Regions from separate parts of the Streptomyces sp. NPDC093586 genome, predicted to be linked through region 2. Evidence: riboswitches for the same ligand, from Rfam matches in the RefSeq annotation. Region 2 holds a riboswitch; each other region holds the start of a gene.
The links. Region 2 has a riboswitch for cyclic di-AMP ahead of ACIRFH_RS17085 (C40 family peptidase). Riboswitches for the same ligand answer to the same signal wherever they lie in the genome.
Positions count from the first base shown of each region.

Region 1 (7,090 bases), on a different contig from region 2:
CGGATCATCCCCTTCCGTGGCGAGTACTACGAGCTGGCGCGGCCGGAGCTGGTGCGGGGCCTGGTGTATCCGGTGCCGGACCCGGCGTTCCCGTTCCTCGGCGTGCACCTGACCCGCGGCATCGACGGCAGCGTGCACATCGGCCCCAACGCGGTACCGGCCCTGGCCCGCGAGGGCTACGGCTGGGGCGTGGTCCGGCCCCGTGAGCTGGGCGCCACGCTCGCCTGGCCGGGCTCGTGGCGCATCGCCCGGCGGCACTGGAGATACGGCGCCGGGGAGCTGCGGCGGTCGCTGTCCAAGGGGGCGTTCACGTCGGCGGTGCGCAGGCTGCTGCCGGTGGTGACGGAGGGCGATCTGGTGGAGGCGCCGGCGGGGGTGCGGGCGCAGGCGGTCCTGGCGGACGGGACGCTGGTGGACGACTTCCTGATCAAGGAGGGGGCGTGTGCGGTGCACGTGCTGAACGCGCCGTCCCCCGCGGCGACGGCGGCGCTGCCGATCGGGCGGGAGGTGGGGCGGCGGGCGCTGGCGGCACTGGGCGCCGGATGACGCGGCCCGGCCGTAAAATCGACTCACTGTGTCTGATTCCCGCCATGCTCCCGAGACCCCGCAGCCGCCCGTCGACAGCGCCGACCGGCAGGCCCGTGCCAAGGGTGAGCCCCGATTCCCCGACGGTCCCAAGGCCGACCCCGCCGGGTCGCACTTCGAGCGGCGGATCCGGAGCTTCCAGCCGCGCCGGAGCCGGGTCACGACCGGGCAGGCGGACGCGCTGCAGCGGCTGTGGCCGAAGTGGGGACTGGACATCGACGGACAGCGGGTCATCGACCTCACCGAGCTGTTCGGGAACACCAACCCCGTCGTCCTGGAGATCGGCTTCGGCATGGGCGAGGCCACCGCCCAGATGGCCGCCGCCGACCCGGACACCGACATCCTCGCCGTCGACGTCCACACCCCCGGCCAGGGCAACCTGCTCGGTCTCGCCGAGCGGAACGGGCTGACCAACATCCGTGTGGGCAACGGCGACGCGATCATCCTGCTGCGCGAGATGCTCGCCCCCGACTCGCTCGCCGGACTGCGCGTCTACTTCCCCGACCCCTGGCCGAAGAAGCGGCACCACAAGCGCCGCCTGATCCAGCCGGAGTTCCTGACCCTGGCCGCGTCCCGCCTCGCGCCGGGCGCCGTCGTGCACTGTGCCACCGACTGGGAGCCGTACGCGGAGCAGATGCTCGAGGTCCTCACCGCGCACCCCGACTTCGAGAACACCGTGCCCGGCGGCGGTTTCGCGCCGCGCCCCGCCCACCGGCCGCTGACCCGTTTCGAGGGCCAGGGACTGGACAAGGGGCATGTGGTGAACGACCTGCTCTTCCGCCGCGTACAGCCCCCCGTGCCGCAGCGCGGTCAGCAGCGCGATCAGCACAAGGAGCAGCCCCCCACCGGCTAGGGTCCATGCCGTGGCCACCTGTCCCCCGTGTCCGACGCGTCCGCCCACGCTTCCGCATACGCAACCGCGCTGGTGGCAGCTCACCTGGGTGCGTTACGGCGCGCTGATCGTCCTGCTCGCGCTCTCCGGCCTGGTGATCCTGGCCCTGGTGCGCGAACAGACCGGCACCCAGGGGTTCCTGGTCGGGCTGGGGCTGGCGGTCTTCCCCGTGCCGCTGCTCGTAGCCGCCTTCCGCTGGCTCGACCGCGTCGATCCCGGCCCCTGGCGGAACCTGCTGTTCTCCTTCGCCTGGGGCGCCTGCGCGGCGGCGCTGATAGCGATCGTCGCCAACAGCTTCGCGACGAGGTGGATAGCGACGGCCACCGCCGACCCCACCGGTGCGGACACCCTGGGCGCCACCGTGATAGCGCCGGTCGTGGAGGAGTCCGCCAAGGCCGCGGCCGTCCTGCTGGTCTTCCTCTTCCGCAGGCGGAACTTCACCGGCATCGTCGACGGCGTCGTCATAGCCGGCGTCACCGCCACGGGCTTCGCCTTCACCGAGAACATCCTCTACCTGGGCACCGCCTTCGGCACCGACCAGCTCACCGGCGACCGGGGCATCGCCTCCGTGACCGCGGCGACCTTCTTCGTCCGCGTCGTCATGTCGCCGTTCGCGCACCCGCTGTTCACCGTGCTCACCGGCATCGGTTTCGGCATCGCGGCGCTCTCGGCCGACCGCCACCGTCTGCGCCGTGTGCTGCTGCCCCTGTCCGGCCTGCTGCTCGCGATGGGCATGCACGCGCTGTGGAACGGCTCGGCCTCGCTCGGCGAGTACGGCTTCTTCGCCGTGTACGCGGCGTTCATGGTGCCGGCCTTCGGCCTGCTGACCTGGCTGGCGATCTGGACCCGGCAGCGCGAACTCGGCACCGTGCGGGCCGAACTGCCCGTCTACGCGGTGGCCGGCTGGCTGGCGCCGGCCGAACCGTTCGCGCTCGGCTCGATGCGGGCGCGCCGCATCGCCCGGCGGTACGCCCGCCAGCACGCCGGGAAGCCGACGGAGCGGGTGGTGGCGGAGTACGAGGCGTACGCGACCTCGCTGGCGTTCCTGCGGCAGCGGGGGCGCCGGGGCCGGGCGGGCGCCGACTACGTCGTACGGGAGCGGGAGTTGCTGACCGAATTGTGGCGCCGGCGGGAGGCGGCGCGGCCGGCGCTGGACTACGCGGCCCGGGCCACGGCGCCGCCCCTCCCGGTGGCCGTACCGCCCTGGCCGGCGTACGGGCCGCACGCGGCACCGGCACCCGCCCGGTACACCGCACCGGCCCCGTACGCCATGCCCGTCCACACCTCCTACACCGCGTACCCGGCCCAGAACCCGTACCGGTCGTAGCGGCGGCGGGGAAGCGGCCCCTCGGGTGGACAACCGGGCGGACGACGCGGACGGCTCAGGCGGACGCCTCCGTCAGCCTCCGCACCTCCGCCTCCGTCAGCTCCAGGTCGGCCACCCCGAGCAGCGCCGGCAGCTGCTCGACCGTCCGCGCGGACGCGATCGGCGCGGCCACCGTCGGCTGGGCCGCCAGCCAGGCCAGGGCCACCGTGGCGACCGGCGCGTCGTGGGCCTCGGCGATCTCGTCCAGGGCGGTGAGCACCCGCCGTCCGCGCTCGCTCTCCAGGTGCTTCGCGGCACCGCCCGCCCGCGGGCTGTCGACGGTCGCCCCGGGCCGGTACTTGCCCGTGAGGAAGCCGGACGCGAGGGCGTAGTAGGGAACGGCGGCCAGACCGGCCCGCTCGGCGAGGTCCCGCAGCTCACCCTCGTACGTGTCGCGCGAGACCAGGTTGTAGTGGGGTTGCAGGGCCACGTACCGGGCGAGGCCCTCGCGGTCGGAGAAGTCCAGGGACGCCGAGAGCCGCTCGGCCGTGATGTTGGAGGCGGCGATGTACCGGACCTTGCCCGCGCGCACCAGGTCGTCGAGCGCGCCGATGATCTCCTCGACCGGCACCTCGGGCTTGTCGTAGTGGGTGTAGTAGAGGTCGATGCGGTCCGTGCCCAGGCGCCGCAGGGAGGCGTCGGCGGCGGCCTTGATGTTGGCGGCGGACAGGCCGGGGTACTCGGGGTGCTGGCTGACCTTGGTGGCGATCACGACGTCGTCGCGGTTGCCGCGCGCCGCGAGCCACTTGCCGATGAGGGTCTCGGACTCGCCGCCGCTGTTGCCCTCGGCCCACGCGGAGTAGACGTCGGCGGTGTCGACGAAGTTGCCGCCGGCGGCGGTGTAGGCGTCGAGGACGGCGAAGGAGGTGTCCTGGTCGGCGGTCCAGCCGAAGACGTTGCCGCCGAGGGCGAGCGGGAAGACCTCGAGGCCGGAGGAGCCGAGCTTGCGCAGAGAAGTCATGTCCTGTGACAACAAGCGCCCCGGAACTGGTCATTCCGGGGCGACGCACAATTCGCGCGAACCGGCGGCCCCTGTCCTCAGGGGGTGAGGCCCTTGCCCTGCAGCCACGCCGCCGGGTCGACCCCGCCCCCGGCACCGCCGACGTGGACCTCGAAGTGGAGGTGCGGTCCGGTGACGTTGCCGGTGGCGCCGACGCGGCCGATGACGTCACCGGTGCTGACCTTCTGGCCGACGCTGACGTTGATCGACGACTGGTGGCAGAACCACAGCTCGGTGCCGTCGTCCAGGGTCAGGATCGTGCGGTAGCCGTAGGAGCCGGCCCAGCCCGCCTCGGTGATCGTGCCGGTGTGGACGGCCTTGACGAGGGTGCCCGTGGGAGCGGCGAAGTCGAGGCCGGTGTGGTGGCCGGAGGACCACATGGAACCGGCCTGGCCGAAGGTGGAGGTGATCGTGTACGAGGAGGTCGGCAGCGTGAACTGCTTGGCCAGCTCGGCGAGCCGCTCGGCCTCGGCCTTCTTCGCGGCCTCCTCCTCCGCCTTCTTCTTGGCGGCGGCGGCCTTGGCCTCGGCCTCCTTCGCCGCCTTCGCGGCGGCTTCGGCGGCTTCCTTCTCGGCCTCGGCGGCGGCCTCGGCGGCGGCCTTGGTCTCGACCTGGACCTGCTGCTGCTCGGCCTGCTGCATGATGCGCGCCCGCAGGGCCTCACCGGCGTCGGTGGTGCCCTCGGCGGTGTCGGTGGTGGTCGCGCCGATGCCGCTGAGCGGGGTGGCGGAGCCCTGGGGTTCCGGTTCCGCCTCGTCGGAGATCAGCGAGCCGACGTTCGGCAGGTCGGGCATCGAGATCGGCACCGGCGGCTTGCCGGTCTGGGCGCTGGCCATGCCGCCCGCTCCGACGGCCGCGATGACGCCGACGCCGAGGACGGTGGAGCTGCGGGCGAGTCCGCCGCGCTGCTTGGCGACGCGGTGCCGGCCGCGTACGGGACGGATGGACTCCGCGGTGGGGTTCCACTCCTCCCAGGGGCCCGCTTCGGCGCGGTGGCCGTCGGGGCCGAAGGGGTCGGTGTCGTGCGTGATCGGCACGAACGGGGCCTCGGGGGCAGGCCGGTTGGACGCCACGTGGGCGTACTCCTTTCCTTCCTTCCGCCTACCGGGTTAGCTGACGGGTTCGGAGCAGGAAGGTCTCCTACGCGCGTATACCTGCCGTGCCTCCACGGCGGCATACGCCCGATTCACCCCAAGGTGGTGGTTCCCCGGTTCCCTCACGGGATTCGGCGCGTGCGCACGGAGCCGCCTTCTGTGACGGCTGGGACGACCGCGCTGCGTTATCGAACGTTAATAGACGCGAGGTGCTGATTCCAAGCCGCCCCGATTGATCATTAAGAATTTCGGACGGGACGTACCCCTCATGAGGGGCGAAAGCGGGGCGACTTGACCGCCCCTCAGGCAACCGTTCTCCACCACCCGTTTCTGACGTTGTGTCAGTTGTTATGCGGAGGGCGGTCGCGTCGTCACCACCCGTGTCACCGGTCAGGGCCGCCGCACCGCTCAGCGCCGGCGTACGGCGAGCAGCGCCATGTCGTCCGTCATGCCGCCCCCGGAGTGCCGGCGCACCTCGTCGGCGAGGGCGTCGAGCAGTTCGGCCGGGCGCCGGAAGGCGCGGCCGGCCAGCCGCGCCGCGGGATCGTAGAACCGGCCGTGGGCGTCGCGTGCCTCGGACAGCCCGTCGGTGTACAGCAGCAGCGTGGCACCGCCGGAGAAGCCGGCCTCCTCCGCCCGGTCGGGCCACACGCCCAGCTCCCCCATCCCGAGCGGCAGCGCGAACTCCCTGGCCTGTACCGGACGCACGGTGCCGTCGGCGTGCAGCAGCAGGGGCGGCGGGTGGCCGCGGTTGACGATGCGGACGATCCCGGCGCCGTGCGGGAGTTCGGCGAGGACGGCGGTGGTGAACCCCTCGAAGGCGTCCAGCCCGTCGCGCCGGGTGCCCTCGCGCGCCAGCGCCCGCTCCAGCCGCTGCGCGACCGCCTCCAGCGTCGCCTCCTGCTCGGCGGCCTCACGGAAGGCGCCGATCACCACGGCGACGGCGGCCACCGCGCCCATGCCCTTGCCACGCACGTCACCGACGATGATCCGCACGCCGTGGGCGCTGTCCTGCACCGCGTACAGGTCACCGCCGATGAAGGCGTCGGCCTGCGCCGCCTCGTAGCGGGCGGCGATCTCGAAGCCGCCGATCCGCTCGGCGGGCTCGGGCAGGACGGCCCGCTGGGCGGCCTCGGCGATCTCGCGGGCGGAGGCGAGGCGCGCGTCGGTGCGGCGGACGAAGGCGTTCACGAAGACGGCGAGGGCGGCGACCGTCGCGATGGTGATCAGTTCGGTGAGCGAGTCCACGTAGTGGGCGACGCCCTTGCTCAGTTGGAGCCCGATGACGGTGGCGACCACGGCGAGACCGGTGAGCACCGTGCCGCGCCGCGAGTAGACGGGCGCCGCGACCAGGGGCGCGGCCGTGTACAGGGGTCCGGCGGTGAAGTACCGGGGAGTGAAGACGTCGTACAGGATGGCCACGACGATCAGCAGGACGGGGAGCAGGCGCACGAAGGGCCGGCCGTACGGGGTCCGCCGCAGCTCCCGCCCGGCGGACGGGACGGGCACCGGGTCGGTGCCGAGGCCGGGGTCGGGCACGGGGTCACCGGGCAGCCGGCCACCGGCCCTGGCATACGGTGCCTCGTCGTCCACGTCACCTGGCCGCACCACTCGTCTCCCGCCGCCCCTGTACGTCCACGCCGCTTGCCGTCCCGCTCTCCAGGTTTCCCGGAGGACGGACGGGGGGCGAGCCGTGGAGGCCGGTCGGGTGACGGACGCGCGGACGCACCGAAGGCCGGAATCCTTGAGGATTCCGGCCTTCGGCCTTGAGTAGCGGGGACAGGATTTGAACCTGCGACCTCTGGGTTATGAGCCCAGCGAGCTACCGAGCTGCTCCACCCCGCGTCGTTGTGTCTCCAGTGTACGTCATGTCGGGGGTGGAACGCACACGCGTATCTCAGGGGCCCAGCAGGTGACGGTTCGGGCCCTTCGCCGACGCCTCGTACTCCGGCAGGACGACGACGGCGGCGCCCCCGGCGGCGAGCACCCCGCTGCCGTCGGCACCCGGCACGAACGTGTCCGGTTCCCGCCAGGCGGTGACCACGCGGCGCACCCCGGCGTCGAGGATCAGCCGGGCGCAGGGCGCGGGCCGGGAGGCGCGGCGGGCGCACGGTTCCAGGCTGCTGTACACCGTGGCGGTCGCGAGCCGCGGG
Region 1 is NZ_JBIWJA010000057.1:14,081-21,170, forward strand. It holds gene lhgO (L-2-hydroxyglutarate oxidase) at 1-546, shown strand, start outside; gene trmB (tRNA (guanosine(46)-N7)-methyltransferase TrmB) at 575-1,438, shown strand; gene ACIRFH_RS34265 (PrsW family intramembrane metalloprotease) at 1,449-2,804, shown strand; gene ACIRFH_RS34270 (aldo/keto reductase) at 2,860-3,804, opposite strand; gene ACIRFH_RS34275 (M23 family metallopeptidase) at 3,882-4,916, opposite strand; cyclic di-AMP (ydaO/yuaA leader) riboswitch at 4,928-5,084, opposite strand; gene ACIRFH_RS34280 (PP2C family protein-serine/threonine phosphatase) at 5,346-6,545, opposite strand; tRNA gene ACIRFH_RS34285 (tRNA-Met) at 6,709-6,782, opposite strand; gene ACIRFH_RS34290 (dihydrofolate reductase family protein) at 6,835-7,090, opposite strand, start outside.
Region 1: it holds a riboswitch for cyclic di-AMP, as region 2 does, so the genes downstream of both, ACIRFH_RS34275 (M23 family metallopeptidase) here and ACIRFH_RS17085 (C40 family peptidase) in region 2, are expected to answer to the same signal.

Region 2 (7,090 bases):
ACCACGGGCAGTTCGCCGCGCTGCGCCTCGGCGTCGGCGGCCATCCGCGCGAGGTCGGAGCCGACGTACGGGGCGAGGTCCGTCTTGTTGACGACCAGCAGGTCGGCGGTGGAGACACCGGGGCCGCCCTTGCGCGGGATGTCGTCGCCGCCCGCCACGTCGATCACGAAGATCTGGGCGTCGACGAGTCCCCGGGAGAAGGTGGCGGTGAGGTTGTCGCCGCCGGACTCCACGAGTACCAGGTCGAGCGGCCCGACCTCGTCCTCCAGGTCCTCGACGGCCTCCAGGTTGGCGGAGATGTCGTCGCGGATCGCGGTGTGCGGGCAGGCGCCCGTCTCGACGGCGCTGATCCGCTCCGGCGGCAGCACCGCCTCGCGGAGCAGGAACTCGGCGTCCTCGCGGGTGTAGATGTCGTTGGTGACGACGGCGAGGGAGAGTTCCTCGCGCAGGGCGCGGCAGAGCGCGGCGACGGTCGCGGTCTTGCCGGACCCTACGGGCCCGCCGAGCCCGATGCGCAGTGCGCGGCGGCTCCCGTCGGGCCGGCGGGCGTCGGCGGACACGGCGGCGGGACCGTCGTGGTGGTGGTCGAGGTGCATGGCAACTCCTGTGAAGCCGGGGTCGGCCGCATCAGCCCGTCCGGCGCTTGAGGACGAGGCCGTTCAGGCCGACGGGGCCCAGGGGGCGGAGCCCCCTGGCGGGGTCGAAGGGGCAGAGCCCCTGGGGGTCGGGAAAGGGAGGGGGCGGCGGGGGCGAGAACCCGCTACGAGGCGAACAACCGCACCGGCCAGGCGGCATGCGCCTCCGCCCCGATCTCGAGCAACGGCGCGGACCGCGCCGGCAGCGCGTCCACCCCCTCGCTCACGGCCAGGTGCGCCGCCTCCACGGCGTCCTGGGCCACGCGGTCCATGTCGGGCACCAGCCGTGCGAGGACGGCGGTGGCGTCGAACGGGTCGAGGCCGAGCAGCCGGACGACCGCGGTCGCCGGTCCGCTCGCCCCCTCGTAGGCGGAGCAGTACGCCGCATCGAGTGGTCCGAGCCCGGCCGCGCGGGCGGTGAGCCCGAGGACGACGGGCTGGTGGGCACCCTTGGGGAAGCGTCCGGCCAGCGCCTCCAGTGCGGGGTCCGGCCAGGTGGCGCGGGCGGCCCGCATGAACTGCCGGCCGAGCCTGCGCGCCACCGCCCGCAGGGCGGGTGACGGCGTGCGGGCGTCCGCGGCCCGGTCGAGTTCCCCGGGGTCGACGCCGAGGGCCGCGGCCGCCGCGAGGGACGCCGTCACGGCTCCGTTCGTGTGCAGCCGCCCCCGGCAGAACTCCTCCAGGCTCGCGGCGTCGGTGATGCGTCCGGCCTTGACGGCGGCTTCCGCCCCGCCGGAGTGGGCGTGCCCTCCGGCGGGGAAGCGGCCGTCCGACAGGACGAGCAGTGCTGCGCGGCTCATGATGGCGCTCAGAACAGGAAGTACCGCTGAGCGAGCGGCAGTTCGGTGGCCGGAGCGGGTTCGACGAGCTCGCCGTCGATGGTCACCGCGAAGGAGTCCGCAGCGACCTCGACCCGTGGCAGGGCGTCGTTCTCGCGCATGTCGGCCTTGGTGCGGCCGCGGGTCGAGCGGATGGGGACGAACTCCTTCCCGAGGCCGAGACGTTCCGGCAGCCCGTCCTCGATCGCCGCCTCGGCCACGAAGTTCAGCGAGTTCATGGCCGGCGCCCTGCCGAGGGCGCCGTACATCGGGCGCGGCAGGACGGGCTGCGGGGTGGGGATGGACGCGTTGGCGTCGCCCATCTGCGCGTAGGCGATCTGTCCGCCCTTGAGCACGACCTGCGGCTTCACACCGAAGAACGCGGGCTCCCACAGGACCAGGTCGGCGAGCTTGCCGGACTCGACGGAGCCGACCTCGTGCTCGATGCCCTGGGCGACGGCGGGGTTGATGGTGTACTTGGCGACATAGCGACGTGCGCGCCGGTTGTCGGCGCGGGTGTCACCGGGCAGGAAGCCGCGGCGCCGCTTCATCACGTGCGCGGTCTGCCAGGTCCGCAGGATCACCTCGCCGATGCGGCCCATGGCCTGGGAGTCCGACGACATGATGGAGATGGCCCCCATGTCGTGCAGGATGTCCTCGGCCGCGATGGTGCTGGGCCGGATGCGCGACTCGGCGAAGGCCAGGTCCTCGGGGACGGCGGGGTTGAGGTGGTGGCAGACCATCAGCATGTCGAGGTGTTCCTCGACGGTGTTGACGGTGTGCGGCCGGGTCGGGTTGGTGGACGCGGGCAGCATGTTCGGCAGCGACACCGCCGTGATCATGTCGGGTGCGTGGCCGCCGCCGGCGCCCTCGACGTGGAAGGCGTGCAGGGTGCGCCCCGCGACCGCGTCGAAGGTGTCGCCGACGAACCCGGCCTCGTTCAGGGTGTCCGTGTGGACGGCGAGCTGGACGCCGGACTCCTCGCACACGTCCAGACAGGCGGAGATCACGGCGGGGGTCGCGCCCCAGTCCTCGTGGATCTTGAAGCCGAGGATGCCGGCGCGCAGCTGGTCGCGCATCGACTCCTTGGACATGGTGCTGCCCTTGCCGAGGAAGCCGACGTTGACGGGGCTCGACTCCAGGGCCGCGTACATCCGCGCGAGGTGCCACGAACCGGGGGTGACCGTGGTCGCCTTGCTGCCCTCGGCCGGGCCCGTGCCGCCGCCGATGAGGGTGGTGACGCCGGAGGCGAGGGCCTCGTCGACGACGCCCGGCGCGATGAAGTGGACGTGCGTGTCGATGCCGCCGGCGGTGACGATCCTGCCGTTGCCCGCGACGATCTCCGTCTCGGGCCCGATGACGAGTTCCGGATGGACGCCGTCCATGGTGTCCGGGTTGCCGGACTTGCCGATGCCGGTGATGCGGCCGTCGCGGATGCCGATGTCGGCCTTGACGACGCCCCAGTGATCGATGATCACGGCACCGGTGATCACGGTGTCGGGGGCGCCCTCGGCGCGGGTGGCGCGCGACTGGCCCATGGACTCGCGCAGCACCTTGCCGCCGCCGAAGACCGCCTCGTCGCCGGAGCGGCCGGGACCGCCCGAGCGGTCCTCCTCGATCTCGACGAAGAGGTCGGTGTCGGCCAGACGGATGCGGTCGCCGGTGGTCGGGCCGAACAGGTCGGCGTAGGCGGCGCGGGAGAGTTCAGGCATCGAGGGCACCTCCGGTCGCGCCACGCAGTCCCACGACGACGCGGGCGCCCGCGAGGGGGATCAGCTCCACGTCGGCCGGGATGCCGGGCTCGAACCGGACGGCGGTGCCGGCGGCGATGTTCAGCCGCCTGCCGTGCGCCGCGGCGCGGTCGAAGTCGAGACCGGGGTTGGCCTCGGCGAAGTGGTAGTGGGAGCCGACCTGGACGGGCCGGTCGGCGGTGTTGAGCACGGTCAGGCGGATGCCCGCGCGGCCCTCGTTGAAGGCGACGGGCTCGTCGGCGAAGACGATCTCTCCGGGAATCATGGTTGTCGTTCGTTCCCGTCAGACGATCGGTTCGTGGACGGTGACGAGCTTGGTGCCGTCGGGGAAGGTGGCCTCGACCTGCACGTCGTGGATCATCTCGGGGACGCCCTCCATGACCTCGTGACGCTGGATCAGCTTGCGGCCGGACGCCATGAGCTCGCCGACCGTACGGCCGTCGCGGGCGCCTTCGAGGATGTGCGAGGTGATCAGCGCGACGACCTCGGGGTGGTTGAGCTTCACGCCTCGTGCGCGACGCTTCTCGGCCACGTCCGCGGCCACGTGTATGAGCAGTCTCTCCTGCTCGTGCGGGGTCAGTTGCACGTACCACCTCACAGGACATCACGCCGGGTCCGGACGATCCGGCTGCCGCGTCCGCCGCGGCGGCTCTAGATGTAACACACACATAGGGGCCTGAACGCCCCGTCGGATTTCAAGAAACCGCAGGTGGATCGGGGTGCAGAGTACGGCTGGAGTGTTTCTGTCACGTCACACGGTTTTGACTGACTGATGACCGGCTTGACCGGCCGATTACCGGTGTCGGCCGATGGACTTCCGCGCGCACGCACACCACCGGACATCGCGGCCCCTCCGGGCAGCCGAGAGCCGCGCCCGGCACACCCATCGCCACCCCCGGGTCAAAACCGGCCAAATGACGTACCCCCTTTCGGCGTAGGAACACCACCGGTTTCCGGCCCTGCGAGCTTGCGCGTTCCGCGCACCCGGATGGCGGAATATGTCATTCCGCCGCTGGTCCCGGGCTCGCCACGACAGTCGACGGAGAATCGAACGCCGACATGTCCACCCGAACGGCCGAGGGGTGAGTAACCACACAACAACCCGGTTCCGTTGGGATTTTCCGACTTTGATGAGACAAGATCCGTGACTGACGACAAGCCCCCGCCGCAGCGGCGGGGCGGTCCGGGCGGACGCCGAGTCCTGCCGCCGCCCGGACGACCGGTCGACAGGAGTGGATCGGCAGGAGTGGAGGACCCGAGCACGACGGGTCGCCGGAACGGACGTCTTCGCGAGAGACGCCGGGCCGAGCAGCCCTTGGGGTGAAGCCGCACTCGTGCGGCCGGGCAACTTCGCCAGCCCGAATCCGACAGGTCATCCTTCACAGGCGGCTGACGAAGGGTTGCGCATGACTGCGCTCAATCGTGTCCCGTCACTGATGGCCCGTGCCGGTACGGCTTCGGCCCTCACCATCGCCGCCGTGGGCGGCTCCCTCGTGGTCCCCGGTGCCGCCGGTGAGGCCGCGGCGGCGACCCATGCGACGAAGGCTCTCAAGATCGCGGCTTCCAAGAGGGGCGCGCCCTACGCATGGGGCGCCACCGGACCGTACCGGTTCGACTGCTCCGGGCTGACGCTGTACTCGTTCAAGAAGGCCGGCAAGAAGCTGCCGCGGACCGCCGCGCAGCAGTACAACAAGACCCGGCACATCTCCGCCAAGAGCCGTCGGGCCGGAGACCTCGTGTTCTTCCACTCGGGCCGGAGTGTGTACCACGTCGGCATCTACGCCGGGAAGGGCAAGATCTGGCACGCCCCGAAGACCGGGGACGTGGTGCGGCTGCAGAAGATCTGGACGAGCAACGTCTGGTACGGCCGGGTGAAGTGACCCGGCCGGGGCGGTGACGGCGTCCTGTCGCGCCGTCACCGTCCCGGACGTGTGCTCGCGGTGCGTGACACGGTTCCCGGCGGTCACCCGTCGCGGCGGTGGCCGGCCACCGCCGCGGCACCGCACGCGACGCGGACGCCGCTGGAGCGCGCCGTCCGCGTCACCACGCTGCCGTTCGTGGTGTCCGCCGCGACGCTGTTCACGGCCCCTGCCGCGCTGCACCGTTCGCTCTTCCAGCGGGGCGCCGGGGAACGCATCGTGCGGGTGTCCTCGCGACTCGCCACGGCCGGCACGGAGGTGCCGGGGCTCGCGTTCACCGGCTCGGTGCCGCCGGTGCGCCGACCCTGCTGGCCCGCCCCGGCCCGTGGTCGCTGCTCCCCGCCTGGCCCGGCGGACCCACGTGAGCGGTGAACGCCGCGCCGCCGAACGGCGCTCGGTGGCGGAACCGGCCGCCGGGGCCCGGGAGAGGGCGGCGCGGGGCCGCACGGCCCGGCGCACGCCGTCCGCCGCGCGCCGGGTGCCGTCCACGCCTCACCGCTGAGGCTTCCGGTGCCCCACGGCCTCGCTCCGGGGACGCTCCACGACCGTGACCGGCTCGGCGGGCGCCGACGGGCCCGGTACCGTCCAGGGCAGTTCGATGGAGACGGTCTTGCCTCCCTCGCGCGTGGGCCGCACCCTCAGCCTGCCGCCGCACTCCGCCGTCAGCCAGCGGATGATCACCATGCCCCGGCCGTTGTCCTGCTGCACGGCGGCGGGCAGGCGCTTGGGGAAGCGCGGGTGGCTGTCCGTGACGCCGATGCACAGCCGTTCGTCACAGTCGAGCACGAGGTCCACCGTGAAGGTCGGCGACTGCCCGAGCGTGTGCTGGACCGCGTTGGTGGCCAGCTCGGAGACGATGAGCCGGACGGTCTCGGACACCTCCGCGTCCGCGGGCAGACCCCACTCCGCCAGGGTGCCCACCGCATAGGTGCGCGCGACGGCCACCGAGGCGGGTTCGCTCGGCAGAGTGACGGATGCTTCCAGATGGTCTGCCATGGCGACGTCGTCCCTTTCCCGCGGGACCGCAGTCAGACACGGAGCGGATGGTTCGAGTACGGTCCCGGACTGGTGCTTCGCCGCCAGAGTGCCATCACCACCTGGTGAAGAGCGGCGATCCACCAAGATATGCATATATCTGTCGCTCGAAGCGGTGAACTCTGCGACGGCAGACCGTATGCGCGCGCCTCGATGGGAGTAAAGGAGTGGCCCATGCAGCACGGTCCGGTGGTACGTCGCCGAAAGCTGGGCGCGGAGCTGCGCGCCCTGCGCACGTCGGCGGGGATCACCAGCGGTGAGGCGGCCCGGCTGGTGGGCTGGCACCAGTCGAAGGTCAGCCGGATCGAGACCGGGACGAGCGGGGCGAAACCGGCCGACGTGCGGTTACTGCTGGACGCCTACGGCGTGGACGACCGGGAGCTGCGGGAACTGCTGGTGGTACTGGCGGGCTCCGACGACGCGAGCGGCCGGCACCACTGGTGGCACGCCTATCGCGGGGTACTGCCGCCGACGTACCGGGACTTCATCAGCCTGGAATCGCAGGCGAGCGCGATGCGTACCCTGGAGACCACCGTCGTGCCCGGGCTGCTGCAGACCCCGGAGTACGCCCGCGCGGTCACGCGGGCAGCGGTGGACGGGCTGTCGGAGGAGCGGCTGGACACGCTGGTGGAGGTCCGGCTGGCCCGGCAGGACGTGCTGCGGGCCGATCCGCCGCTCAGGCTGAACGCGGTCCTCGACGAAGCGGTGCTGCGCCGCCAGGTGGGCGGGCCTGGGGTGATGGCCCGGCAGCTGACCCGGCTGGTGGAGGCCGCGCGACTGCCCCATGTCCGGCTCCAGGTGCTCCCCTTCACCGCCGGAGCCCACATCGGCGTCACCGGTCCTTTCGTTATTTTCTCCTTTCCGAGCACTTCTGATCTCGACGTGGTGGTTCTCGACCATTTGACGAGTAGCCACCATCTCGAACGGAAAGA
Region 2 is NZ_JBIWJA010000014.1:90,639-97,728, forward strand. It holds gene ureG (urease accessory protein UreG) at 1-596, opposite strand, end outside; gene ACIRFH_RS17065 (urease accessory protein UreF) at 761-1,435, opposite strand; gene ACIRFH_RS17070 (urease subunit alpha) at 1,444-3,165, opposite strand; gene ACIRFH_RS17075 (urease subunit beta) at 3,158-3,469, opposite strand; gene ACIRFH_RS17080 (urease subunit gamma) at 3,488-3,790, opposite strand; cyclic di-AMP (ydaO/yuaA leader) riboswitch at 4,387-4,607, shown strand; gene ACIRFH_RS17085 (C40 family peptidase) at 4,611-5,084, shown strand; gene ACIRFH_RS17090 (DUF6328 family protein) at 5,145-5,495, shown strand; gene ACIRFH_RS17095 (ATP-binding protein) at 5,616-6,119, opposite strand; gene ACIRFH_RS17100 (helix-turn-helix domain-containing protein) at 6,333-7,090, shown strand, end outside.

Region 3 (7,090 bases), on a different contig from region 2:
GCAGCGAGAGCTTCTGCCGGTCGGGTCCGTCGGCCGCGACGCGCAGCGTGTGGCTGCCGGTCACCAGCCCGGTAAGCTTGGCGGACGGGTCGGCGGAGGAACCGTCACCGCCGCCGGCGCCCGGGCCGCCGGACATGCCGGACGCCAGACCGCTCTCCAGGCCGCCGAGGTCCGGCAGGCCCAGGTCGGTGCTGATCCTGACGGTGCCGGACAGCTGCTGGACGTCCGACTCGGCGATCTTCTGGATGAGCTGCTGGGCCGTCACCTCGGGCAGGTCCGGGTCGCCTGAGTCGGCGAGGGCGGGGACGAGCCCGATCGTGGCGGCCGCCACGCCCATCACCGCGACCGGGACGACGTACCGCGCGGCCCTGCGCCGTCCGGCACGCGGCTCCTCGCCGTCCCCGGCGGTCGTGTTGTCGTCGGAATCGATCGGTGCCATGTGTGCCCTACCTCCGTCGTCGGCGGCGGCTGTCTCGCGACCTCGCACGTGTTCACCCGTGAGCCGCCATTCTCACCCGAATCGGTGAGGAGTGGTGTTTTTCCGTGTGACCATCTGACCAAATCGGCCACGAGGAAGCGTCAGACCGCGGGCTCAACTCCGCGTACTCCTGCGGGATGACACGGAAGGGCGGATCCTCCACCGACCGGTGGGGGCGTCCCCGACCGGTGGGGGCGTCCCCGACCGGTGGGGGCGGGGCGCGTCGCGCCGGGAGAGCGCGGTGGCGGCCGGGAGGTCAGCCGGCTCGGTGCACCACCGCGTCGCACAGCTCGATCAGCGCGGCCTTCGCGTCGCACTCCCGCAGCGGGGCCAGCGCCGACCGGGCGTCCTTCGCGTACCGGACGGTGTCCCGCCGCGCCTGTTCGAGCGCGGGGTGGGCGCGCAGCAGGCGCAGGGCCTCGGCATGCCGCGCGTCGTCGCTCAGGTCGGAGTCCAGCAGCTCGCACAGGGCGATGTCCTCGGCGAGCCCCAGCCGGGCCGCCCGTTCGCGCAGCCGCAGCACCGGGAGGGTCGGGATGCCCTCGCGCAGGTCCGTGCCGGGCGTCTTGCCCGACTCGTGGGAGTCGGAGGCGATGTCCAGGACGTCGTCCGCGAGCTGGAAGGCGACGCCGAGCCGCTCGCCGTACTGGGTCAGCACGTCGACGACCGTGTCGTCGGCGCCGGACATCATCGCGCCGAACCGGCAGGAGACCGCCACCAGCGATCCCGTCTTGCCGCCCAGCACGTCCAGGTAGTGGTCGACCGGGTCCCGTCCGTCCTGGGGCCCCGCCGTCTCCAGGATCTGGCCGGTGACGAGCCGCTCGAACGCGAGGGCCTGCACCCGGACCGCCTCGGGCCCGAGGTCGGCGAGGATCTGGGAGGCGCGGGCGAACAGGAAGTCGCCGGTGAGGACCGCGACCGAGTTGCCCCAGCGGGTGTTGGCGCTGGGCACGCCGCGGCGCACGGCGGCCTCGTCCATCACGTCGTCGTGGTAGAGCGTGGCGAGGTGGGTCAGCTCCACGACCACGGCCGAGGGCACGATGCCGGGCGCGTAGGGGTCGCCGAACCGGGAGGCGAGCATCACCAGCAGCGGCCGGAACCGCTTGCCGCCGGCCCGCACCAGGTGCTGGGCGGCCTCCGTGATGAAGGGCACCTCACTCTTGGTTGCCTCAAGCAACCCTTCCTCGACGGCCGCCAGTCCGGTCTGGACATCGGCTTCCAGTGCCTGGTCCCGCACGCTCAGCCCGAACGGCCCGACGACGGTCACGAGGGGTCTCCTGTCTGCTGGTGTCTACTGGCGATTACCTGGTTTGTCGATAGGTCGCTGCCACCACTCGAGTCAGCGTATCCGGTCACGTTTCGATCACCGCTAGCGCCCACCGTTACAGGCCGGTCGGTATCGGATCATGCACGGTATGTTTTTGATCAAGTGATATGAGCAGATATCGGCCGACATCGCCGGAGAGGCGCGGCGCGGAGCACGGCACACCGGAAGCCACCACCGAAGATCCCACCACCCCTCCCGACGGACCGCACCCCGAGAGCGTCACCCGTTCGCCACCCGCACCCGCGACCCCGGACGGATGCCCGCACACCCCGGACGGATGCCCGCGCGACACGAGGAAACACCGGGGCGCCCCGCCGACGGAGGGGCGTACCCCCGCTGCCGCGCGCGTCCGGCCGGGCACCCGGTCGGCCCCCCAGCCACCCCCCGGTCGGGCCCCCGCACCGAAGCGACCCCCACCAGGGGGCGATTGACCACCAGTTGACTCTAATGCCCGATTTGCCGCTCTTGTTGAGGCCAGTGAGTTGGCTCACGCCACCGCGCCCGCCCGCACCCCCGCCGCGAACCCCCTCACCCCTTTGCCCCGTAGGCGAGTTGAGCCTTGGCAGTAGCAAAGGATCAAGCACCCCAAATGCCTCAGATCAAGGTCAACAGGCACGTCGGGTGATTCCTGCACTTGTTCCGGACATGTGCTCTCGCATACGTTCCCGGCCTGTCAGGCGGACGCCGAATCCTGCCACCGCCCCGACACACAGTCATCCACCGACACACTCGCAGGCAGGAGCGGGGGACCCAAGGTAAGTCGCCGCGCCGGACACCACCGGAGCGGCTCGGGGTGAAGCCGTGCCCGTCAGGGCGCGGCCGGGCACCTCCCCGCCCGAACCCGACAGCTCACCTCGCAGGCGTATGGAGAGGGACACACACATGCCTGCCAACGGTCAGAACCGTCACGCCCGAACCGGCCGCCTCGCCCGCAAGCTCGCCGTCGCCGGCACCGGCGTCGCCGTGCTCGCCCTGCCGCTCGTCGGCGCCGCCACCGCGTCCGCCGCCACCCCGGCCACCACGGCCGCCGCCGCCACGGCGACGGTGTACCCGAACAACCTCGACGGCTGGATCCGCGAGTCGCTGGACATCATGGCGCAGCACGGGATCCCCGGGACCTACGACGGCATCCACCGCAACGTCATGCGGGAGTCGTCCGGCAACCCGTTCGCCATCAACAACTGGGACGTCAACGCCGTCAACGGCACCCCGTCCAAGGGCCTGCTCCAGGTGATCGACCCGACCTTCCGGGCGTACCACGTCGCCGGCACCTCCTGGGACTCGTACGACCCGGTCGCCAACATCACCGCCGCCTGCAACTACGCGGCCCACCGGTACGGCTCCATCGACAACGTCTTCAGCGCGTACTGAGCCGCCCGCGCACCGCGACACAACCGGACGAACCGAGCCGTACCGATACGCACCCGGTGCGTCAGGAGGCTCCGAAGATCCGCTCGAGGACGACGGCCACGCCGTCGTCCTCGTTCGTCGTGGTGACCTCGTCCGCGACCGCCTTGAGTTCGGGGTGGGCGCCCGCCATGGCGACCCCGCGGGCCGCCCAGTGGAACATGGGGATGTCGTTGGGCATGTCCCCGAAGGCGATCGTCCGCCGCCGGCTCAGCCCCAGACGCTCGGCGGCGAGCGCCAGACCGGTCGCCTTGGTCACCCCGCACGGCTGGAGCTCCACCGTCCCCGGCCCCGACATCGTGACCGTCGCGAGGGAACCCACCACCGCGCGCGCCGTCGCCGCCAACTCGTCGTCGGACAGGTCGGGGTGGCGCAGCAGCACCTTGCTGATCGGCGCGCTCCACAGCTCGTCGCGCCGCTCGACCCGCACCGCGGGCAGGGTCGGGTGGGGCATCAGATAGCCCGGTTCGATGAGCGTCAGCCCGTCGACGCCGTCCTGGTCGACCGCGGCGTACACCTCCCCCACCTCGGCCTCGATCTTGCCGAGCGCGGTCTCCGCCAGCTCCCGGTCCAGGGTGACCGACCACAGCATCCGGTGCGCGTCGGCGTCGTACACCTGCGCGCCCTGCCCGCACACCGCGAGCCCCGTGCAGCCGAGGCCGTCGAGCAGGGAGCGCACCCTCGGTGCCGGGCGCCCCGTCACCACCAGGTGCCGCGCCCCCGCCCGGGCCACCCGCGCCAGCGCGGCCAGCGACCGGTCGGAGACGGTGTCGTCGCCGCGCAGCAGCGTTCCGTCGAGGTCGGTGGCGACGAGGGCATATGCGGTGCGGTCCATGATCAGAGAATACGGACACCGCACCTGCCCGACCCACCCACGACCGGTTGCGCACGAGGACGTTCGCAGGTGTCCGAAACCTGACGCAACACCGTCTGAAGGCGGTTAAAGGCCTGTGCACCAGTTGGCAACAACATGCTCTGCCTTCTACCCTCCGGGCGGCCCCGGGGGTACCTTCCTGTTGTCCAGGGGGGACTTGATCGGGGGGTCGGGTTGAGCAGCGGACGTGTACGCGTGCTGAGGCCGGAGGAGCTGGGCGAGGGGGAACGGGAGCGCTGGCGCGAGCTGCGCGCCGGGGCGACGGCGCCCCGCAATCCCTTCATGGAGCCGGAGTTCACCGACGTCGTGGGCCGGGTACGGCCCGGGGCGCGGGTGGCGGTGCTGTACGAGGGCGGTGAGGCCGCCGGTTTCCTGCCGCACGAGCGCGGGCCGCTGGGCCAGGGCCGGGCGATCGGGCTCGGGGTCTCGGACTGCCAGGGCGCGGTGCTGCGGCCGGGCCTCCTCCCGGACACCCGCCGACTGCTGCGGGCCTGCTCCCTGTCGAGCCTCGCCTTCGACAACCTGGAGGCCGAGCAGGGCCTGTTCGTGCCGTACGCCGCCGAGGAGCACGCCACCTACGTCATCGACGTGGAGAAGGGGTACGAGGCGTACGAGAGCGTGCTGCGCACCCAGTCGCCGAAGTTCCTGAAGACCACCCTCGCCAAGGAGCGCAGGCTGGGCCGGCAGGCCGGAACCGTGCGCTTCGTGTTCGACGAGCGCGAACCGGCCGCGCTGCGCACCCTCATGGAGTGGAAGTCGGCGCAGTACCGCAGGACGGGACGCCGGGACCGCTTCGCCCAGGAGTGGATCGCCCGGCTCGTCGGACGGCTCGCCGAGACCCGGGCGCCTCAGTGCACGGGCACGCTGTCCGTGCTCTACGCCGACGACCGGCCCGTCGCCGCCCACTTCGGGCTGCGCTCGGAGTCGGTCCTGGCCTGCTGGTTCCCGGCGTACGACCCGGACTTCGCGAAGTACTCGCCGGGGCTGGTGCTGCACCTGCGGATGGCCGAGGCCGCCGCCGCCGAGGGCATCGGCCTGCTCGACATGGGGCGGGGCGCGGCGGAGTACAAGGACTCGCTGAAGACCGGTGAACTGCCCGTGTACGAGGGGACGGCGACACGTCCGGGGGCGGGCGCCGCGCTGCACTGGCTCGGCCGCGAACCGGCCCGCCGCGCGCACGGCTTCGTGCGCGAACGGCCACGGCTGGCGTCGCTGGCGGCACGCACGCTGAAGGGGGCGGCCCGGCTGCGCCGGTCGTGACGGAGGGGCAACCACGAGGGGGTGGGGCGCATGGCCGGAGCACGGCGTGCGCGGCAGGAGGCACGGCGGGAGATCGAGAGATTCCTGAGCATCGAACCGGTGCAGGTCGCCGAGCTGGACCTCGGCGACGGGGAGGATGCCTGCCTCAGACCGGGGCCGGGTGGTCCCCCGGTCACGTCCGGCCCGGTGTTCGTCCTGGTCCGCAGGGCGGGACGGCCCGTCGGCACACTGCTGGGGCGGGTGCCCCGGGGAGCGGATCCGGCACGGGAACTGGCGGGCCTCGCCCGGCGCCTGCGTCCCGGGACGCCGCCCGGGCCCGTCCCCCCTCCCCCGTCCGCCGGTGTCGTCGTCGCCACCCGGGAGCGCGCCGGGCAGCTCGCCCGCGCGCTCGACTCCCTGCTCGCGCAGGACCATCCGGACTTCGAGGTCGTCGTCGTCGACAACGCCCCGGTGACCGGCGAGACCCGCGAACTGGTCGAGCGGAAGTACGGCGAGCGCGTGCGGTACGTCTGCGAACCGGTCCCCGGACTCGCCGTCGCGCACAACCGGGGCCTCGCGGCCGTGCGCGGCGAGGTGGTCGCCTTCACCGACGACGACGTGGTCGCCGACCCGCGCTGGCTCACCGAGCTGACCGCGCCCTTCACCGCCGACCCGCGCCTGGCGTGCGCGACCGGCCTGATCCTGCCCGCCCGGCTGAGCACCCCGGCCCAGGTCCTCCTGGAGAGCCACGGCGGCTTCGCGAAGGGCTTCGCCCCGCGCACGTACGACCCGGAGCACCCGCCCGCCGACGAACCGCTGTTCCCGTTCACCGCGGGGCGCTTCGGCTCCGGCGCCAACATGGCCTTCCGTACGTCGGTGCTGCGCGCGGCCGGCGGTTTCGACCCGGCGACCGGCGCGGGCACACCCGCACGGGGCGGCGACGACCTCTACGGCTTCGTGCGCGTCCTCACCCGGGGCGGACGGCTGCACTACACGCCGACGGCCCTGGTGTGGCACCACCACCGGGAGACCTGGCGGGACCTGGAGACCCAGGCGTACGGATACGGCGCCGGGCTCACCGCGTACCTCACGGCGGTCCTCGTGAACCGGCCCGCGCTGCTGCCGGCGTTCCTCGCGCGGCTGCCGCGCGGGCTGGCCCACGCGCGCGGTCTGACGGCCGTCCGCGACACGGACGGCGGCGGCGCACCGGGCGCCCACGACGAACGGACCCATCCGTGGCCACGGCGGCTGTCGCGGCTGCAGCGCAGGGGGATGCTGTACGGGCCGGTGGGTTACCTGCGCGCGCGGTACGCCCTGCGGACCGCTGCCAGGGGGGCGAGATGACGACGCCGGACGCCCGCGGCGGGGACGCACCGGGCGGGGGCGCCGTTCCCGTCCTCCTCTACCACGCCGTGATGGAGGACCCGCCCGACTGGATCGCCGAGTTCACCGTCTCCCCCAAGGAGTTCGCCGCCCACCTCGACGCGGTCGTCGACAGCGGGCGGACCCCCGTCACCATCGGCGCGGTCGCCGACCACTTCGCCGGGCGGGCGCCCCTGCCACCCCGGCCCGTGCTGCTGACCTTCGACGACGGCTTCGCCGACCTGCCCGGTCCCACCGCCGAGGCGCTGGCCGACCGCGGACTGCCCGCCACCGCCTACCTCACCACCGGAGCCGTCGCCCCCGGCGGCCGCAGCCTGCTGCCGCCCGCCCCGATGATGCGCCTGGGCGAGGCCGCCGGGCTGGAGGCCTCCGGCATGGAGAT
Region 3 is NZ_JBIWJA010000002.1:270,046-277,135, forward strand. It holds gene ACIRFH_RS03455 (outer membrane lipoprotein carrier protein LolA) at 1-439, opposite strand, end outside; gene ACIRFH_RS03460 (polyprenyl synthetase family protein) at 735-1,745, opposite strand; cyclic di-AMP (ydaO/yuaA leader) riboswitch at 2,514-2,682, shown strand; gene ACIRFH_RS03465 (transglycosylase SLT domain-containing protein) at 2,688-3,176, shown strand; gene ACIRFH_RS03470 (HAD family hydrolase) at 3,238-4,047, opposite strand; gene ACIRFH_RS03475 (GNAT family N-acetyltransferase) at 4,261-5,346, shown strand; gene ACIRFH_RS03480 (glycosyltransferase) at 5,377-6,669, shown strand; gene ACIRFH_RS03485 (polysaccharide deacetylase family protein) at 6,666-7,090, shown strand, end outside.
Region 3: it holds a riboswitch for cyclic di-AMP, as region 2 does, so the genes downstream of both, ACIRFH_RS03465 (transglycosylase SLT domain-containing protein) here and ACIRFH_RS17085 (C40 family peptidase) in region 2, are expected to answer to the same signal.

Region 4 (7,090 bases), on a different contig from region 2:
CCCGGAAGCGGCCCTGCGGGCGGCGGCCCGGGCCTACCGGGACGCGATCAGGAAGGTCGAGGGATGACCGGCCGGCCCGTCCCCGACCGCCCGGCTCCCGAGCTGTTCACCTGGGAGTTCGCGAGCGACCCCTACCCCGCCTACGCCTGGCTGCGCGAGCACGCCCCGGTGCACCGGACGACGCTGCCCAGCGGCGTGGAGGCCTGGCTGGTCACCCGGTACGCCGACGCCCGGCAGGCCCTCGCCGACCAGCGGCTGTCCAAGAACCCGGCGCACCACGACGAGCCCGCGCACGCCAGGGGCAGGACCGGCATCCCGGGCGAGCGCAAGGCCGAGCTGATGACGCATCTGCTCAACATCGACCCGCCGGACCACACCCGGCTGCGCCGGCTGGTCAGCAAGGCGTTCACGCCGCGCCGCGTCGCCGAGTTCGCGCCCCGGGTGCAGGAGCTCGCCGACGACCTGATCGACCGGTTCGCCGCCACCGGCTCCGCCGACCTCATCCACGAATTCGCCTTCCCCCTGCCCATCTACGCCATCTGCGACCTGCTCGGCGTCCCCCGCGAGGACCAGGACGACTTCCGGGACTGGGCGGGCATGATGATCCGCCACGGAAACCAGGCGGCCGGCGGCCGAAGGCCGTCGTCCGATGAGGGCGGTGGTGGGAGACGGGCGGGCGGCTCCCGGGGCGGTGTCGCACGGTCGGTGAAGAAGATGCGGGGCTACCTCGCCGACCTCATCCACCGCAAGCGCGCCGCGCTGCCGGCCGAGCCCGGCCCCGGCGAGGACCTCATCTCCGGCCTCATCCGCGCCTCCGACCACGGCGAGCACCTCACCGAGAACGAGGCCGCGGCCATGGCCTTCATCCTGCTGTTCGCCGGCTTCGAGACCACGGTCAACCTCATCGGCAACGGCACGTACGCCCTGCTCACCCACCCCGAGGAACGGGCCCGCCTCCAGGCGTCCCTCGCCGTCGGCGAGCGCGGCCTGCTGGAGACCGGCGTCGAGGAACTCCTCCGCTACGACGGCCCCGTGGAACTCGCCACCTGGCGCTTCGCCACCGAGGCGCTCACCATCGGCGGGCAGGACATCGCCCCCGGGGACCCGGTCCTCGTCGTCCTGGCCGCCGCCGACCGGGACCCGGAGCGGTTCACCGACCCGGACACCCTGGACCTCTCCCGCCGGGACAGCCAGCACCTCGGGTACGGCCACGGCATCCACTACTGCCTCGGCGCGCCGCTCGCCCGGCTGGAGGGGCAGACCGCGCTCGCCACGCTCCTCACCCGTCTCCCGGACCTGGCCCTCGCCGCGGATCCGGCCGAACTGCGCTGGCGCGGCGGGCTCATCATGCGGGGGCTGCGCACCCTCCCGGTGACGTTCACGCCGGTGCCCCCGCCGCCCGGGAACGATCCGTCGCCGATGCAAACGTGACACGCGCTCAGTTCTGTGATCTTCACGTGATCTGTGCGGCATGAACTTGTGACAAGCGATCATCTCCCTATACGTTCACGGATCAGCGTGGCTGCCGAGCACCACTCGCCGCGCCGTCCTCGCTGTCTCGTGAAAGGTCGTCGCATGCTCTCCGGGAACGGTCGTCACCGTCGCCCCCGTCAGGCTCCCGCCCTGGTCGTCGCCGCAGGAGTGACCGGCTCCGCCATCGCGATCCCGCTCCTGGGGGCCACCGGCGCCCACGCGGCCGACGGGACGAACTGGGACCGGGTCGCCGAGTGCGAGACGGGCGGCGCCTGGAGCCAGAACGGCGGCAACGGGTACTACGGCGGCCTGCAGCTGTCCCAGGACGTCTGGGAGCGGTACGGCGGTCTGGGGTACGCGCCGAGCGCCGACCAGGCGAGCCGCTCGCAGCAGATAGCCGTCGCCGAGAAGGTGCTCGCGGACCAGGGCATCGCCGCCTGGCCGACCTGCGGGCTGCTCGCGGGGCTGGGCAGCGGCTCGGGGACCACGTCCGGCGGCACCGGGGCGTCGGGTGACGGGGCGTCGACGGGGAAGAGCGGACCGGGGGCGCCGGGGGCGCCGGGAGCGTCGGGTGCGTCCGAGTCGTCCGGCTTGACCGATTCCACCGAGTCCGGGCCTGAATCGTCCCCTTCGGCGACCCCCTCCCCGTCCCGGTCCGCGTCCCAGGTGCCGTCGCCGTCCGGCTCGGCCACGCCTGACGCCACGTCCGATGGCACGTCGGGCAGTTCCGGCGAAACGGCCAAGTCCGACACGTCCTCCCCGTCCGGTGCTCCGGCCGGCGACGACACGCGGGGGTCCGGCCGCGCGGACGGCGCCGCGCCCAGCGGTGACGAGACGGGCAAGTCGGGGCAGGATGGCGCCATTTCGGGACTCGTCGGCACCGAGGACCCCGCGACCGGCCGGCATCGCGGCGGCAGCGCCGAAGAGGGTGGGGTGGACGGCCGTACGGCCGAGTCGTCGGGGCGTCACGCCTCGCGCGACGGCGACGGCACCCGCGACCTCACGGACGGCTCGTACACCGTCCGTTCGGGCGACAGTCTCTGGGGCATCGCCGACTCCCTTGACCTCGCCGGGGGATGGCCGTCCCTCTACGCCGACAACAAGGACGTCGTCGGTGCCGACCCGGACCACATCCTGCCCGGTCAGACGCTCACCGTCACGGGCGAATCGGGCGAGAACCAGGGCTAGTTCGCGTCACGGTTAGAGGCTGTATGTCCGTTTTGGATCACGTGAGAGATAGGTCTCAGAAGCCGTGATCGTCTTTGAAAATCCGCGGAGCGCGTGTCTACGGTCGTGACCGCTCGCCACCGCGGGCCCCGACCGTCGCAACGCCGAATCCTGCCAGCGGCGGTACGGGAACAGTCGTCGCCTCGAGCGCCGCAGGCAGGAGCGGGGGACCCAGGTAGGTGCCGCACCGGGCAGTCGATCCGGAGCGGCTAGGGGTGAAGCCGAGTTCCGTGAGGGACCCGGCCGGGCAACTCAACCGGCCCGAACCCGACAGCTCACCTCGCAGGCGTCGGTGAGGGGATCAACCATGCTGTTTTCCGGCAAGGGCAAGCATCGTCGTCCGTCCAAGGCCACCCGTGTCATCGCCGTCGCCGGCGTCACCGGTGCCGCCGTCGCCGCCCCGCTGATGGCGGCCGGCAACGCCTCCGCCGCCACCGCGTCCGAGTGGGACGCCGTCGCCCAGTGCGAGTCCGGCGGCAACTGGGCCATCAACACCGGCAACGGTTACTACGGCGGTCTGCAGTTCTCGGCCTCCACCTGGGCCGCCTACGGCGGTACGCAGTACGCCCCGACCGCCGACCGGGCGAGCAAGTCGCAGCAGATCGCGGTCGCCGAGAAGGTGCTCGCGAGCCAGGGCAAGGGTGCCTGGCCGGTCTGCGGCACCGGCCTGTCGGGCGCCGCGTACACCGGCGGTTCCGCCGAGAGCCAGTCCTCCGGCTCCGCGCAGTCCTCCGGCGGCTCCCAGAGCTCGCAGAGCCGGTCCACCGGCTCCACGGCCGAGCGCTCCTCCGAGCAGAGGGCCTCCCGCTCCTCCGAGCGCCCGGCCGCCGAGAAGCAGGCCGAGAAGAAGACCGTCACCCCGAAGAAGACCGTCACCACCCCGACCGGCGAGAAGGTCGAGAAGGGTGACGGCGAGTACAAGGTCGTCGAGGGCGACACGCTCAGCTCGATCGCCACGGAGCAGCACGTCAAGGGTGGCTGGGCGAAGCTGTTCGAGCTGAACGACGACATCGTCGACGACGCCGACCTGATCTACCCGGGCCAGCAGCTGCACCTCAAGTAGGCGACGGCCCGCCCTCAACTCCCGTCCTGGTGCGTGTTCCCCCGTACGCACCAGGGCGGGTTTTTCACGCCCCGGGTGCCGGGGAGGCTTCCCGGGTTTCCGCGAACGGTCTTTGTTCCGTTCGGAAACAATTTACTCTCGGTTCTGTCCAACGGGTGGGTGACCGGCTGGCCGATCGCCCGGAGCCGGTTAGGCTCGTCCCGCAGAGCCGCTGCGGTCCTCGCGGACCCGCGTCACACCGAAGCGTCACATTGAAGAAGGAGATGCTCGTGCCGTCCATCGACGTCGTCGTAGCCCGGGAAATCCTGGACTCCCGAGGCAACCCCACGGTCGAGGTCGAGGTCGGCCTCGACGACGGCAGCACGGGGCGTGCCGCCGTTCCGTCCGGTGCCTCCACCGGTGCCTTCGAGGCCATCGAGCTCCGTGACGGCGACCCCAACCGCTACCAGGGCAAGGGTGTCGAGAAGGCCGTCCTCGCCGTCATCGAGCAGATCGGCCCCGAGCTGGTCGGCTACGACGCCACCGAGCAGCGTCTGATCGACCAGGCCATGTTCGACCTGGACGCCACCGACAACAAGGGCTCGCTGGGCGCCAACGCCATCCTCGGCGTCTCCCTCGCCGTCGCCCACGCCGCCTCCGAGGCCAGCGACCTGCCGCTGTTCCGCTACCTGGGCGGCCCGAACGCGCACCTGCTGCCGGTGCCGATGATGAACATCCTGAACGGCGGCTCGCACGCCGACTCCAACGTGGACATCCAGGAGTTCATGATCGCCCCGATCGGCGCGGAGTCCTTCTCCGAGGCGCTGCGCTGGGGCACCGAGGTCTACCACACCCTCAAGAAGGTGCTGAAGGGCAAGGGCCTGGCCACCGGTCTCGGCGACGAGGGCGGCTTCGCCCCGAACCTCGGCTCCAACCGCGAGGCCCTCGACCTCATCCTCGAGGCCATCAAGGAGGCCGGCTACACCCCGGGCGAGCAGATCGCGCTGGCCCTCGACGTCGCCGCGTCCGAGTTCTACAAGGACGGCTCCTACACCTTCGAGGGCAAGGAGCGCTCGGCCGCCGAGATGACCGAGTACTACGCCGAGCTGGTCGAGGCGTACCCGCTGGTCTCCATCGAGGACCCGCTGTTCGAGGACGACTGGGAGGGCTGGAAGACCATCACCGACAAGCTCGGTGACAAGGTCCAGCTCGTCGGCGACGACCTGTTCGTCACCAACCCGGAGCGCCTGGCCCGCGGTATCGAGGAGGGCGCGGCCAACGCCCTGCTGGTCAAGGTCAACCAGATCGGTTCGCTGACCGAGACCCTGGACGCCGTGGAGCTGGCCCAGCGCAACGGCTTCAAGTGCATGATGTCCCACCGCTCGGGCGAGACCGAGGACGTCACCATCGCCGACCTGGCCGTCGCCACCAACTGCGGCCAGATCAAGACCGGTGCCCCGGCCCGCTCCGAGCGCGTCGCCAAGTACAACCAGCTGCTGCGCATCGAGGAGATCCTCGACGACGCCGCGGTGTACGCCGGCCGCAGCGCCTTCCCGCGGTTCCGCTCCGCGGACCAGTAGGCACAGCGCTCCGCGGACCAGTAGGCACAGCGCTCCGCGGGCCGGCGGGCCCGGCAGGGGCTGACCCGTCCCGCGAGAGGCAGCGTCGTACGTACGTCCCCGTACTCGGTCCCGTACCGTGTGCGGGGACGTACGCACGTATGACGAGCACGAAGGCGGAGGCGGGCACATGGCGGTGAAGGACCGGGACCGTTTCTCCACCGCGACCAGGATCCGGATCATCGGGGAGCAGACCGCGGCCCGGGTCTACCGCTCGCAGACCAGGCGCCAGGCCCGCCGTTCCCGCCTGACCGGCCGGGCGGCGCTGCTCGCGATGGTGCTGTGCTCGCTCGTCGTGGCGCTCGCCTACCCGATACGGCAGTACGTCGCCCAGCGCGCGGAGATCGCCGACCTGCGCGAGGAGCAGGCGCGGACCCGGCAGCGGGTGGAGGACCTGCGCGACCTCAAGGCACGATGGCAGGACGACGCGTACGCCGAGCAGCAGATCCGTCTGCGGCTGCACTACGTGATGCCGGGGGAGACGGGGTTCATCGTCGTCGACCCGCACGCGGCCGAGCAGTCGCGCGCCGACGTCGGTGCGGCGGACCGTCCCTGGTACCGGAACGTGTGGGACGGGGTCGACAAGGCCGACGCCGCCGCCCACCGGCAGTGACTCAACAGGAAGACCAGCAGAAGACAGTCATGCAGACTCCCCCGCCGACCACTCCGCGCACCGAGCCCACCGACGCGGACGTGGCGGCCTTCAAGCAGCAGCTCGGGCGCCCTCCGCGCGGCCTGCGCGCCATCGCGCACCGCTGCCCCTGCGGTCAGCCGGACGTCGTGGAGACGGCGCCGCGGCTGCCCGACGGCACGCCGTTCCCCACGCTGTACTACCTGACGTGCCCGAAGGCGGCCTCCGCGATCGGCACGCTGGAGGCGAACGGCGTGATGAAGGAGATGACCGAGCGCCTCGCCGCCGACCCGGAGCTGGCCGACGCCTACCGGGCGGCGCACGAGGACTACATCCGGCGGCGCGACGAGATCGAGGAGCTGACCGGCTTCCCGAGCGCGGGCGGCATGCCGGACCGGGTGAAGTGCCTGCACGTGCTGGTGGCCCACTCGCTGGCGGCCGGTCCGGGGGTCAACCCGCTGGGCGACGAGGCGATCGCGATGCTGCCCGAGTGGTGGCGCAAGGGGCCGTGCGTGACGGTCTCCGAGACGTGCGGGGAGGACGGCAAGTGACCCGTGTCGCCGCCATCGACTGCGGTACGAACTCCATCCGGCTCCTGGTGGCCGACGCGGACCCGGCGACGGGCGAGCTGACCGACCTGGACCGGCGCATGACCATCGTGCGGCTGGGGCAGGGCGTGGACCGCACCGGGCGGCTGGCGCCCGAGGCGCTGGAGCGGACCTTCGCCGCCTGCCGCGAGTACGCGGAGATCATCAAGGGGCACGGGGCGGAGCGGCTGCGCTTCGTGGCGACCTCCGCCTCCCGGGACGCGGAGAACCGGGACGAGTTCGTGCAGGGGGTGCTGGACATCCTCGGCGTGGAGCCGGAGGTCATCTCCGGCGACCAGGAGGCCGAGTTCTCCTTCACGGGCGCGACGAAGGAGCTGACGGGCCGTGCGGATCTCGCCAGGCCCTACCTGGTCGTGGACATCGGCGGCGGCTCGACCGAGTTCGTCGTCGGCGACGACCACGTGCGGGCCGCCCGTTCCGTGGACGTCGGCTGCGTCCGGATGACGGAGCGGCACCTGGTCCGCGACGGCGTGGTGAGCGATCCGCCGTC
Region 4 is NZ_JBIWJA010000009.1:140,964-148,053, forward strand. It holds gene ACIRFH_RS12800 (nucleoside triphosphate pyrophosphohydrolase) at 1-67, shown strand, start outside; gene ACIRFH_RS12805 (cytochrome P450) at 64-1,431, shown strand; gene ACIRFH_RS12810 (transglycosylase family protein) at 1,576-2,661, shown strand; cyclic di-AMP (ydaO/yuaA leader) riboswitch at 2,839-3,004, shown strand; gene ACIRFH_RS12815 (transglycosylase family protein) at 3,008-3,763, shown strand; gene eno (phosphopyruvate hydratase) at 4,033-5,322, shown strand; gene ACIRFH_RS12825 (septum formation initiator family protein) at 5,492-5,974, shown strand; gene ACIRFH_RS12830 (DUF501 domain-containing protein) at 6,004-6,543, shown strand; gene ACIRFH_RS12835 (exopolyphosphatase) at 6,540-7,090, shown strand, end outside.
Region 4: it holds a riboswitch for cyclic di-AMP, as region 2 does, so the genes downstream of both, ACIRFH_RS12815 (transglycosylase family protein) here and ACIRFH_RS17085 (C40 family peptidase) in region 2, are expected to answer to the same signal.